DNA from 2 places in the Janthinobacterium lyxosi genome. Region 1 is predicted to be linked to the other one. Evidence: predicted binding sites of a transcription regulator. Region 1 holds the regulator's gene; the other holds the start of a gene.

What was found. Region 1 encodes LexA, which represses DNA repair genes until DNA is damaged. Its sites were predicted from a motif close to ACTGTATNNNNATACAGT; they were not measured.
Region 2: a site for LexA is predicted at 2,607-2,624, ahead of imuA (translesion DNA synthesis-associated protein ImuA). Genes of this name have one in related genera too.

Annotation. Positions count from the first base shown of each region.
Region 1 covers NZ_JBNYXM010000003.1:96,488-101,846, forward strand. Annotated here, with positions in the region: gene ACQ4WP_RS03780 (replicative DNA helicase) at 1-634, opposite strand, end outside; gene rplI (50S ribosomal protein L9) at 780-1,235, opposite strand; gene rpsR (30S ribosomal protein S18) at 1,263-1,553, opposite strand; gene priB (primosomal replication protein N) at 1,569-1,877, opposite strand; gene rpsF (30S ribosomal protein S6) at 1,898-2,287, opposite strand; gene lexA (transcriptional repressor LexA) at 2,563-3,210, shown strand; gene ACQ4WP_RS03810 (cystathionine gamma-synthase family protein) at 3,275-4,516, opposite strand; gene purF (amidophosphoribosyltransferase) at 4,557-5,359, opposite strand, start outside.
Region 2 covers NZ_JBNYXM010000003.1:226,912-232,270, forward strand. Annotated here, with positions in the region: gene ACQ4WP_RS04370 (glutathione S-transferase N-terminal domain-containing protein) at 1-359, opposite strand, end outside; gene ACQ4WP_RS04375 (Y-family DNA polymerase) at 459-1,946, opposite strand; gene imuA (translesion DNA synthesis-associated protein ImuA) at 1,876-2,586, opposite strand; gene ACQ4WP_RS04385 (putative Na+/H+ antiporter) at 2,804-4,069, shown strand; gene ACQ4WP_RS04390 (GNAT family N-acetyltransferase) at 4,122-5,359, opposite strand, start outside.

The sequences.
Region 1 (5,359 bases):
GCTGCAGACCGGAGGTCATGCGGTCCAGGTCGATGAAACCGGTGGGCACGCCCGTGATTTCACTCTGGTTGTCGCGGCTGTACAGTTCGTCAATGCGCTCGACCACCTGCGTCAGCAGGGGCTGGATGGCGGTCCAGCCCTGGGCGCCGCGCGCGCCTTCTTCGGCGATGGCGAAGATCTTCGACTCGGCCTCGTCAAGCATCTGCTTGACTTCCTTGCCTTGCGGGCTGAAGGCCGTGCCGGAAATATCGTCGGCGACGGTGATGAGTTTACGCAGCACGCCGCGGTCGCGCACGATCTCGGCGTAACGCCGGATGTTCGCGGCCGATGGCGTGTTTTGCGCCATGGCGTTCAGGTAAGCGAGTCCGCCCACATCATCGGCCTTGCCGAGCTGGGTCAGGGTTTCAAAAACAGTAATGACATCGGCTGGCCTGGAGCCGTTAATCATCTTGACGATTTGCTCGAAGATGATGCGATGGTCATAGCGATAGAAATCCTCCGCATGCATGAAGTCGGCGATGCGGTCATATGCTGCATTGTCGCGCAGCAGACCACCGATAACGGATTGTTCTGCTTCGATCGAATGCGGCGGAATACGGAGGGAATCTAGTTGCGGATCAGAGGGGGCGTTCATGGCGCGAATTATACCCGCTTCGGCGTGCTGGCAAAAATAAAGGGCTGAAATTGAGCGAAAAAAAGGCCACAAAAAAGCCGGGCGAACCCGGCTTTTCATCATGCTTGACAGTACGGTAGCGCTTGCGGGCCAGGCCCGCAGACGATTACGCGTTCGCGTCTGGAACGACAGCGATAACAACTTCCACGACCACGTCGGTGTGCAGAGCAACCGAAACGTTGTGCTCGCCAACGATCTTCAGCGGGCCGGTAGGCATGCGGATTTGTGCTTTTTCAACAGCAAAACCTTGCTTGGTCAGCGCTTCAGCGATGTCGAAGTTGGTAACGGAACCGAACAGACGGCCATCGACGCCAGCTTTTTGAGCAACTTGAACGGTCAGGCCGCTCAGTTTTTCGCCCTGGGCTTGCGATGCGGCCAGTTTGGCGGCAGCAGCTTTTTCCAGTTCGGCGCGCTTGACTTCGAATTCAGCCACAGCGGTTGCCGTAGCACGACGTGCCAGGCGTTGCGGGATCAGGAAGTTACGTGCGTAACCGTCTTTGACTTTGACGACTTCGCCGAGGTTGCCGACGTTAACAACTTTTTCTAACAGAATGATTTGCATAGTTCTTCTCCAGGAATATCTGACCGATTAAGCGTGGTGCAGATCGGTGTATGGCAGCAGCGCGAGGAAGCGAGCGCGCTTGATTGCGGTGTCGACTTGGCGCTGGTAGTGCGCTTTGGTACCGGTCAGGCGTGCTGGCATGATCTTGCCGTTTTCTTGGACGAAGTCTTTCAGCGTGTCGACGTCTTTGTAGTCGACTTGCTCAACGTGAGCTGCGGTGAAGCGGCAGAACTTCTTGCGTTTGAACAACGGATTTTGCTGTTTGCGTTTTTCTTTAAGCTTGAGCTTATTTTTGTCGAACTTTTTACCGAATGCCATGTCAGGCTCCTGTATCTAAAATGCGCTAGTCAAAGTGACTGCACTAAAATCAATGATGTGAAACACCAAACTCTTGCTGTTGCGGCTCTTCCTGGCCAGGAAACCCGTGAACTGATAGACCCCGCCCAAGCTTGCCTGGCTGAACCGGCCTGATATTTCACCAGCGGCTAGCGCGGCAACATCAAACTCGGTCAAACGGGCAATCCCTGCTTCCATCTGCTGCGAACTGTGTTGCAGTACTGCATTCACAATCGGCAGCCCTGCCGGGGTATAGCGCAATATTTCGCGCTCGGCAATGATGGCGGTTACTTGTAGCTGGTTCAGCGCACGATCCTGGTCAAGAATTAAGCTGCGGCGGCGGCTGGAGCGGCTGCTGGTGCTTCGGTGCGGTGGCTTTTGGCCGCGTCTTCGCGTTGTACCGATTTCATCATCGGCGAAGGAGCTGTTTCAGCTTTCTTCATTTTAACGGTCAGGTGACGCAACACGGCATCATTGAATTTGAATGCTGTTTCCAACTCGACCAGGGTCTCGTTGTCGCATTCGATGTTCAGGCAGATGTAGTGTGCTTTAGGCAGCTTTTGGATCGAGTAAGCCATTTGACGGCGGCCCCAATCTTCCACGCGGTGAACCGAACCGCCGCGGGTGGTTACGCTGGCTTTGTAGCGTTCGATCATCGCGGGCACTTGCTCGCTTTGGTCCGGATGGACGATAAAGACTATTTCATAATGACGCATGCAAACTCCTTCAGGTCGGATTGATAATCGCCCACCCCGGCGTCAAGACGGGTGTGGGAAGGTCAGCCGGAGATTATAACCGCCTTTTGCAAACGTTTCAATCATTCCTTCCACAAGCGCCCGGAAAGCCCGTGCGCCACCATGCTTTCCGCCCGCGGACAAGTATTTCTTGCGAAATTCGCCGAAAACACGGAAATCCCCTTGCATAGTGGGCGATACTGTACAAAAATACAGACTGTTCATATAGACAGCATTTTAGTATGCACCCACCGCTCATGATCAAGCTGACAGCACGACAAGAACAAATCCTGAACCTGATCAAGGACGCGATTGAAAATACGGGCTTCCCTCCGACCCGTGCCGAAATCGCCAATGAATTGGGTTTCAAATCGGCCAATGCGGCCGAAGAGCATTTGCAAGCCCTGGCCCGCAAGGGCGCGATCGAGATTTCGCCCGGCACCTCGCGCGGCATCCGCCTGATCGGTGCGGCGGCAAGTGCAGCCGCCGACACGCTACCGTCGAAGGTGCCGGCAGCACTGCTGATGTCGCTGCCGCTGATCGGCCGCGTGGCTGCCGGCTCGCCCATCCTGGCACAGGAAAACCTGGAAGCGAGCTACAACGTGGACCCGGCCCTGTTTTCGGCCAAGCCCGACTTCCTGCTGAAGGTACGCGGCTGGTCCATGCGCGACGCCGGCATCATGGATGGCGATTTGTTGGCCGTCAAGAAAGTCGATAGCGCCAAGAACGGCCAGATCGTCGTCGCCCGCATCGGCGACGAAGTCACCGTCAAGCGCTACAGGAAAACGGGTTCGGTCATCGAACTGCTGCCGGAAAACCCCGATTTCAAGGTCATTACCGTGTCGCCGGAAGATGAATTCGCCCTGGAAGGCCTGGCCGTCGGACTGATGCGCAGCTGGCATTAAGCATTCAACATACAAAGGGCCGCAACAGCATGACTGTTGCGGCCCTTTTCATTTGCGCGGCTTGTTATGCGTCCAGCGCCTGGCGGAAGTCTTCCAATAAATCAGCTTCGTCCTCGATACCGACGGACACGCGGATCAGCGATTCGGCAATGCCCATGCTGGCGCGGCGCTCGGCACCCATCTCGTAGAAAATCGTGTGGGCGACGGGAATGACCAGGGTGCGCGTGTCGCCGAGGTTGCTCGCTGGAATGGCAAGATTGAGACGATTGAGGAAATCGAAGCAGTCGATGCCGTCTGTCAGCTCAAAGCTGAACAGGGAACCATAGCTGCGGAACAAGTCGCTCGCCAGCGCATGCTGCGGGTGCGACATCAAGCCCGGGTAATGCACGGCAGCCACGCGCGGGTCGGCGGCCAGCATGGTGGCCAGCGCCAGGGCGTTCGAGCAGGTGCGCTCCATGCGCAAGGCCATGGTTTCCGCGCCGACAGCGATATGGTGCGCCGCTTCCGGTCCCAGCGAGGCGCCAAAGTCGCGCAAGGCCTTGGCGCGGATTTGCGCGATACCCCACTGCGCGGGCGCCGCCTTCTTGTAATTCTCGAAAATGTTCGGGTACTGCTTCCAGTCGAACACGCCCGTGTCCGTCAAGCTGCCACCCAGCGCATTGCCGTGGCCGCCGATGGATTTGGTCAACGCATTGACTACCAGGCCCGCGCCCACCGCTTTCGGGCGGAACAGGTACGGCGTCGTCATGGTGTTGTCGACGATATACAAGATGCCACGTTCCTTGCACAGCGCGCCGATCTTCGCCAGGTCGGCGATCTGCGTGCGCGGATTGGCGATGGTTTCCACGAACACGATGCGCGTGGCCGGCGTGATGGCGGCGGCCACGTTGGCCACATCGGTAGCATCGACAAACGACACGGCGATGCCCTGCCCCGTCACCGTTTGCCACAGGCTGTTGGTATTGCCAAACAGAAAAGCCGACGACACCACATGGTCGCCCGCGCGTAGCAAGGATTGCACTACGGCGCCGATGGCGCCCATGCCGGTGGCGAAGCACAGGGTCGCCACGCCGTCTTCCATCTTGTTGACCTTGTCTTCCAGCGCGGAAACGGTCGGATTGCCCTGGCGGCCATAGCGAAAGCCCGGCTCCTTGCCCTGGAACACGGAAGCGAGCTGGCGCGCATCGCCGTAGCCGAACGCGACGGAGGTATGCACAGGCTTGTGCAGCGAGCCATGTTCGATGCCCTTGCGACGGTCGTTATGCAGGATGGTGGTGGTAAAGCCGTAGTTTTTTTTATCGTTCATGATCGCAGAAAAAAAACCCGGCGCAGGCCGGGCAGGTTACTTATGCTTCCGTTGTCGCCAGGTTCAGGTTCAGCTGGGAACGTGGCGTATCTTCGGGCGCTGCCGCCTTCGGATGGTGGCGCGCATATTCCAGGCGGTCCAGGTATTCCTGCGACACGTCGCCCGTCACGTACACGCCATCGAAGCACGAGGCCTCGAAGTTCGTCAGTGCCGGATTGACATCGGCAATCGCCTGCTTGAGCGCGCCGATATCCTGGTATACCAGGTAATCGGCCGTAATTTCGCGGCACACTTCTTCCGTCGTGCGGCCGTAGGCGATCAGTTCGTCGCGCGTCGGCATGTCGATGCCATACACGTTCGGGTAGATCACCGGTGGCGCGGCCGAGGCGAAGATGACTTTCTTCGCACCCGCTTCACGCGCCATCTGCACGATTTCACGGCTGGTGGTGCCGCGCACGATGGAATCGTCGACCAGCAACACCACTTTATCCTTGAATTCGGATGGAATCGCGTTGAGCTTCTGGCGCACGGATTTCTTGCGCGCCGCCTGGCCCGGCATGATGAAGGTACGGCCGATGTAGCGGTTCTTGATGAAGCCTTCGCGGTATTCCAGGTTCAGCGCCAGTGCCAGCTGGATGGCGGCCGGACGCGAGGAATCGGGAATTGGCATGACCACGTCGATATGCACGTCAGGCAATTCGGCACGGATCTTTTCAGCCAGGTATTCGCCCATTTTCAGGCGCGTGGCGTACACCGAGGCACCGTCGATGACGGAGTCGGGACGGGCCAGGTAGACGAATTCGAAGACGCAGGGATTCAGGCTAGCATTGTCGGCGCACTGGG
Region 2 (5,359 bases), 130 kb from region 1:
ATCAGCCACTGTATCGTTTCATAGCGCAGGCCCGCATTCTGGGGGATGAACTTGCCCGTTTTCTCGGCCAGGTACAGCAGGATGGCGCCCGACTCGAACAGGGCCAGCGGCTGGCCGTCGGGACCGTTCGGATCGAGGATGGCGGGAATCTTGTTGTTTGGATTGAGGGACAGGAATGCGGGCGACAGTTGCTCGTTCTGCTCGAAGCTGACCAGGTGCGGCTCGTACGCCAGACCCAGCTCTTCCAGCAGGATGGAGACCTTGACGCCGTTCGGCGTGGACAGCGAGTACAGCTGCAGGCGCTCGGGATGCCGGGCAGGCCATTTCTCGGTGATGGGGAAGTCGGAAAGTCGGGACATGGAAATCCTTATTGAAGTGGTTGACGCGGCGCAAGAAAGCAAGTATAGCCAAGCATGGCAATGTGCGTTGCGCGCCGTTTGAAGCGCTCTGGCCGCCACTCAGCCAAACAAACCATGCAGGAACCAGCGCGGCGCGGCATCTTCTCCGCTGCCGGCGATGCGTTCGCGGTAGACCCAGTAATGGGCGTGGTCGCGTCCTTCCGCGATGAAATAATCGCGCGCCTGCGACTGGCCCCACCAGCCCGCCTCAATGCGCTCGGCGACAGACACCATCTTCAGGGGCGAGCCATAGAAGGGCCGGTGCTCGCGCATCAAGAGGGCGATGGGCTGGGCCAGCAGCCAACCGGGGCGGGGCATGCCGGGCAAACCGGGCGGCAAGTCCGGCGCCACCTTCTTGCCACCGGGCTTCGTTGCCAGCGGCAGCCACTGGTTGGCGGCCTCGGGACGGTAATCGGCGCGCGGCGATGCCTGTAAGACATTCTCGGCACCCAGGCGCGCCACCAGCAATTCCATCAGGCGCTGGCGTTCCTGCGGCGTGCCGCCCGGCTCGGGAAACAGGCTCTCGCTGGGCGGCGCCATGTCTTGCACCTGCAGCGCTTCCAGGGTCAGGCCGATCACCGGTGCGTCCAGCACCAGTTGCGCCAGGCGCTCCTTGAGCAAACGCAATAAATGCTCGTCGCGCCAGACGGCCTCGCCCAGCGCCAGGTCGATGACGGTGGGCGGGCGCGCCACCCTGCCCCGCTCATGCGCCAGCAGCAGCTGTATGCGCTCGACGGCAAATTGCCGCGCGCACAGCCAGCCTGTCATCTGCTGCAGCAGGCGGCGCGCGCCGAACAGTAAGGCGTCCGCATGCTCCACGCGGTCGAACAATTCCAGGCTGGCACGGAACGTGGGCGGCGCTTCCACCCAGACGAACAGTTCCGTGCTGTGGCCATGCGCGTCGTCGAGCATGTCCAGCAAGGCGCCGCCGCAACGGCGCTGCAAGCCGGGCCAGGGCAACTGGCGCAGCTGCCCCAGAGTGCGGCAGCCGATGCCGTCGAACCAGTCCAGATAGGGGCGCGCGGGCGGCAGCAAGGCGCACGGCAGGCGGTCGAGGCGGCGGATGAGGCTATTCATGCCCAGCACGCGGGCCCGGCGCGTACCGGCGCGCGCCAGCAACCAGGCGCCGCGCGCCGTGGGCGCGCACGATAGCTGGGCCGTATAGCCCAGCGCGCGCAAACTGGCCGCAATCTGCCGGCACAGGGCGCGCACGCCGCCGAACAGGCGCAGGCTGGCGCCCGCATCGACCAGCAGGGTCGCTTCCTCGCCCTGCGCCACCAGCGGCGAGTACTGCAGCAGCGCCAGCGCCACCGCTTGCAGGGCCTGCGCTTCCAGCTCGGGCGAGCGTTCGTGCAGGTGCGCCTGCGGCGCCAGCATCAGCGCGCCCGCGCGGCGCATGCCCGGCCGAATGCCGGCCGCCCGCGCCAGCGGCGACAGGGCCATCACTTGCTCCTGCTCCAGCACCACGCCCAGGTGGTCAGCCGACCAGCGCGGGCAAAACACTTCGAGCGGGAGCCGGGGCAGGCACAGGCCGATCCAGAGTCGCATGGCGCAGCAGTAAAGAAGGAGGTTGCAGGGGCAGGAACAGGGGCGCGTCGCGCTGCGGTCCCCGGCGCTTGATGAAGCCGATCTCGATGCCGCCGGCGGCCGGGCGCACGGACAGGCGCAGCGGCGCCGGCGACGCATCCTGCGCGCCGTGCAGCGGGCGCAGCATGCAGAACAGGGTATTGCCGCCTTGCGCGGCCAGGTGCAGCCGGCGCAGGCTTTCGGCGCGCACGTGCGACTGCCAGAACAGCAAGGCGCCGCAACTGCCGCTGCGCAAGATGTTTTCCGCTGCCCACAAGGCATCCTTGCTGCCGGCGCTTTTGAGCCACAGCAGTTGCGAGGGCGCCAGGCCCTGCGCAGCCAGGGCCAGCGCCTGCGGCGGATGGGGCGGCTGCAGCAGCACGATGGGCAAGCCCGGCAGCTGCGCCAGCGCGGGCGCCAGCAAACGCAATTCGCCGCTACCCGGCTGCTGCACCAGCAGATCAATGAGGCTGCCGCTGGGCCAGCCGCCGCCGGGCAGTTGCGCGGACAGGGCGGCAAAACCCGTGTCCAGGCAGCGCGTGGCGCCCTGTCCCAGTTGCGATGCGCGCCATAAAGACGGGTGCAAGGCTTCCGGCGCGACCATCAATTGGGAATGTTGCATAATTGAACATGAAGATAAATACTGCATGCATATACAGTACTATCCAGTCCTCTTTTTGGCAAGGCTTATCTGCTTATTATCTGCGCAAGGCCTTCCCGGAGGCCGCTCCGCCATGTGCGAAAAACCCCGTTTTTGGCATCGATTGCTGTACCATAAGCACTCTCCTTACCGCCTGGCAAAGTACCAGTCGGCTTCCTCCGTCCATAAGGAAACGCATTTGACCGCCATCCAAATCATCAGCGCCGTCGTCTTCGGCCTTGCGCTCATCCACACCTTCGCCGCCAAGTCGTTTGAAACATTGTCGCGGCGCCATCCCCGCCATGCAGGCTTGCTGCACTTGCTGGGCGAAGTGGAAGTCGTGTTCGGCTTCTGGGCCTTCATTTTGATCATCATCATGGCTTTTGTCTCGGGCGGCGATGCGGCCATCGAGTATGCCGAGTCGCGCCAATACACGGAACCGCTGTTCGTCTTTGTCGTCATGGTCGTGGCCGCCTCACGCCCCGTGCTCGACGCCATGCAGCGCCTGCTGAAAAGCGTGGCGCGCGTGATGCCTTTGCGCACGGAACTGGCCCTCGTCTGGCTGGGCCTGGCGCTCGTGCCCCTGACGGGCTCCTTGATCACGGAACCGGCCGCCATGACCTTGGCCGCGCTGATGCTGGCGCCGCAAATTTTCCGCCCCGGCATCCCTGAATGGCTGAAATACGGCGCGCTGGGCGTGCTCTTCGTTAACGTTTCCATCGGCGGCACCCTCACCTCGTACGCGGCGCCGCCCGTGCTGATGGTGGCCACCACGTGGAACTGGGACAGCGCCTTCATGGCCACCCATTTCGGCTGGAAAGCCTCCATCGCCGTGCTGGTCAATGCCACGGGCGTGAGCATATTGCTGCGCAAATATCTGCACAGCAACACGTCCGACATCAAACCGAAGGCCGGCGAGGTGGAAGCGCCAAAAGTGCCGCTGGCCGTCAGCCTGGTGCACATGGTCGTGCTGGCCGGCGTGGTCATCCTGGCGCACCATCCTGTGCTGTTCATCGGCCTGTTCCTGTTCTTCCTCGGCTTCGTGCAGGCGTATGAGCGCTATCAAAGCCCGCTGATCCTGAAGGAAGGTTTATTGGTCGGCTTCTTCCTCGGCGGCCTGGTGGTACTGGGCGGCATGCAGCAATGGTGGCTGCAGCCCATCGTCTCGAGCCTGAAACCGCTGGCCCTGTTCTTCGGCGCCCTGGGTTTGACGGCGATTACCGACAATGCCGCCCTCACTTACCTGGGTTCGCTGATCGTCGGCATGACGGACGAAGCGAAATACATGCTGATGGCCGGCGCCGTGGCTGGCGGCGGCCTGACCGTCATCGCCAACGCGCCGAATCCGGCCGGCGTGGCCCTGCTGCGCCGCGGCTTCAAGGATGAATCGATCGGCGCGGTCGGCCTGCTGGCCGGCGCCCTGCTGCCAACGGCCGTGGCGGGCCTGGCCTTCCTGGCCCTGTAAGCCTCATCACGGGGCGGCTGCCAGCCGCCCCCGCTGCCCTCAATTTCCCTCCTCAGTTTCCTTCATGCACCAGGAAGTGCAGCCGGTCATAGAACAGGCTGTAGGCATAGTCGAACGTGCCCACGCTGCGAAAACCCTTGTGCAGATACACTTGCAAGGCTTCGCTCTTTTCCCACACCGTCAAGGTGATGCGCGCACAGCCCTTGCGGCTGGCCAGGTCGCGGATTTCATGGAACATTTGCCGGAACAGGCCCTGCCCCCGGTATTTCTCATCGATGGCCAGGCTGCTGACAAAACAGTCGTCGGCGCGCGCATGCGCGAGCACGAATGCGTCATACGCATCGTCGAGCGCCTTCATGTCATCGCGGTAATATGACACGGCGCCGCAAACCTGGAACTCGGCCATCGTCGCGGCCGTGAAAAAGCCGATGAAGCGCCCGTCCTCGTCATGCAGGCCGTGGATATGCGCCAGGTAGGGATCGATATTCTGCCGCCGCTGCAATTCGACGAACTGCAGATTGAGTTTATTGCCGAATGAGCAGTATTCGAGGTAGCTGGTGGCAAACAGCAGTTTCGCCATGCGGTTCTTCGTCTCGTCGCCCAGCAGTTCGCCCGCCACCAGCTTGAGCGGCGCATGCGACAGCAAGCCCGCCTGCACCTCGTCGCCGGACGGGGCGGCATCGCCGATGGCCGGCATGCGGCTGCCGTGGCGGCCCACGGTGGGGCGCCAGAAATTGCCGGCGGCAATATGCTGCGAACGGTGGGCCAGCAGGTAGCGGCAAAAGACGGCATTCACGCGGTCCAGCTGCGGGTCGTCCGACAGCACCGAGTAATAGTGGAAGTGATCGATTTCCGCCCGCAGCTGGGCCGCATACGCCATGCGCGGTACTTCCTCGATGTCGAATACATCGACGATGTTGACCAGGTGCAAAGGATCGTCGAGTTGCCAGTCGATTTCATCGAGCCTGGCGACGCAGCGCGCATACGCGCGCCGTTCCTCGTCGCTGAGCGGGATGTGTATGTCGGTAATGATATCGTCCAGCAAACGCATACCGCGGATGCCGCCCGCCACCGCTTCGTGCGCGCTGTCATACAGCACGCAATAGCGCTGGTAGAACTCGGCATGACTGAGCAGGGTCACGCCCAGGTTTTTCTTCCATTCGGCATAGAACTGGCCGAACAGCTGCGCCTCGAATTGCGGACAAGAATGGGGAATCTCCCCATCGATGCCCGCATAGGCGAGGTTCACATTGCGCTGGATCACCCGCAGCGCGGCATCGTTCTTCTTGG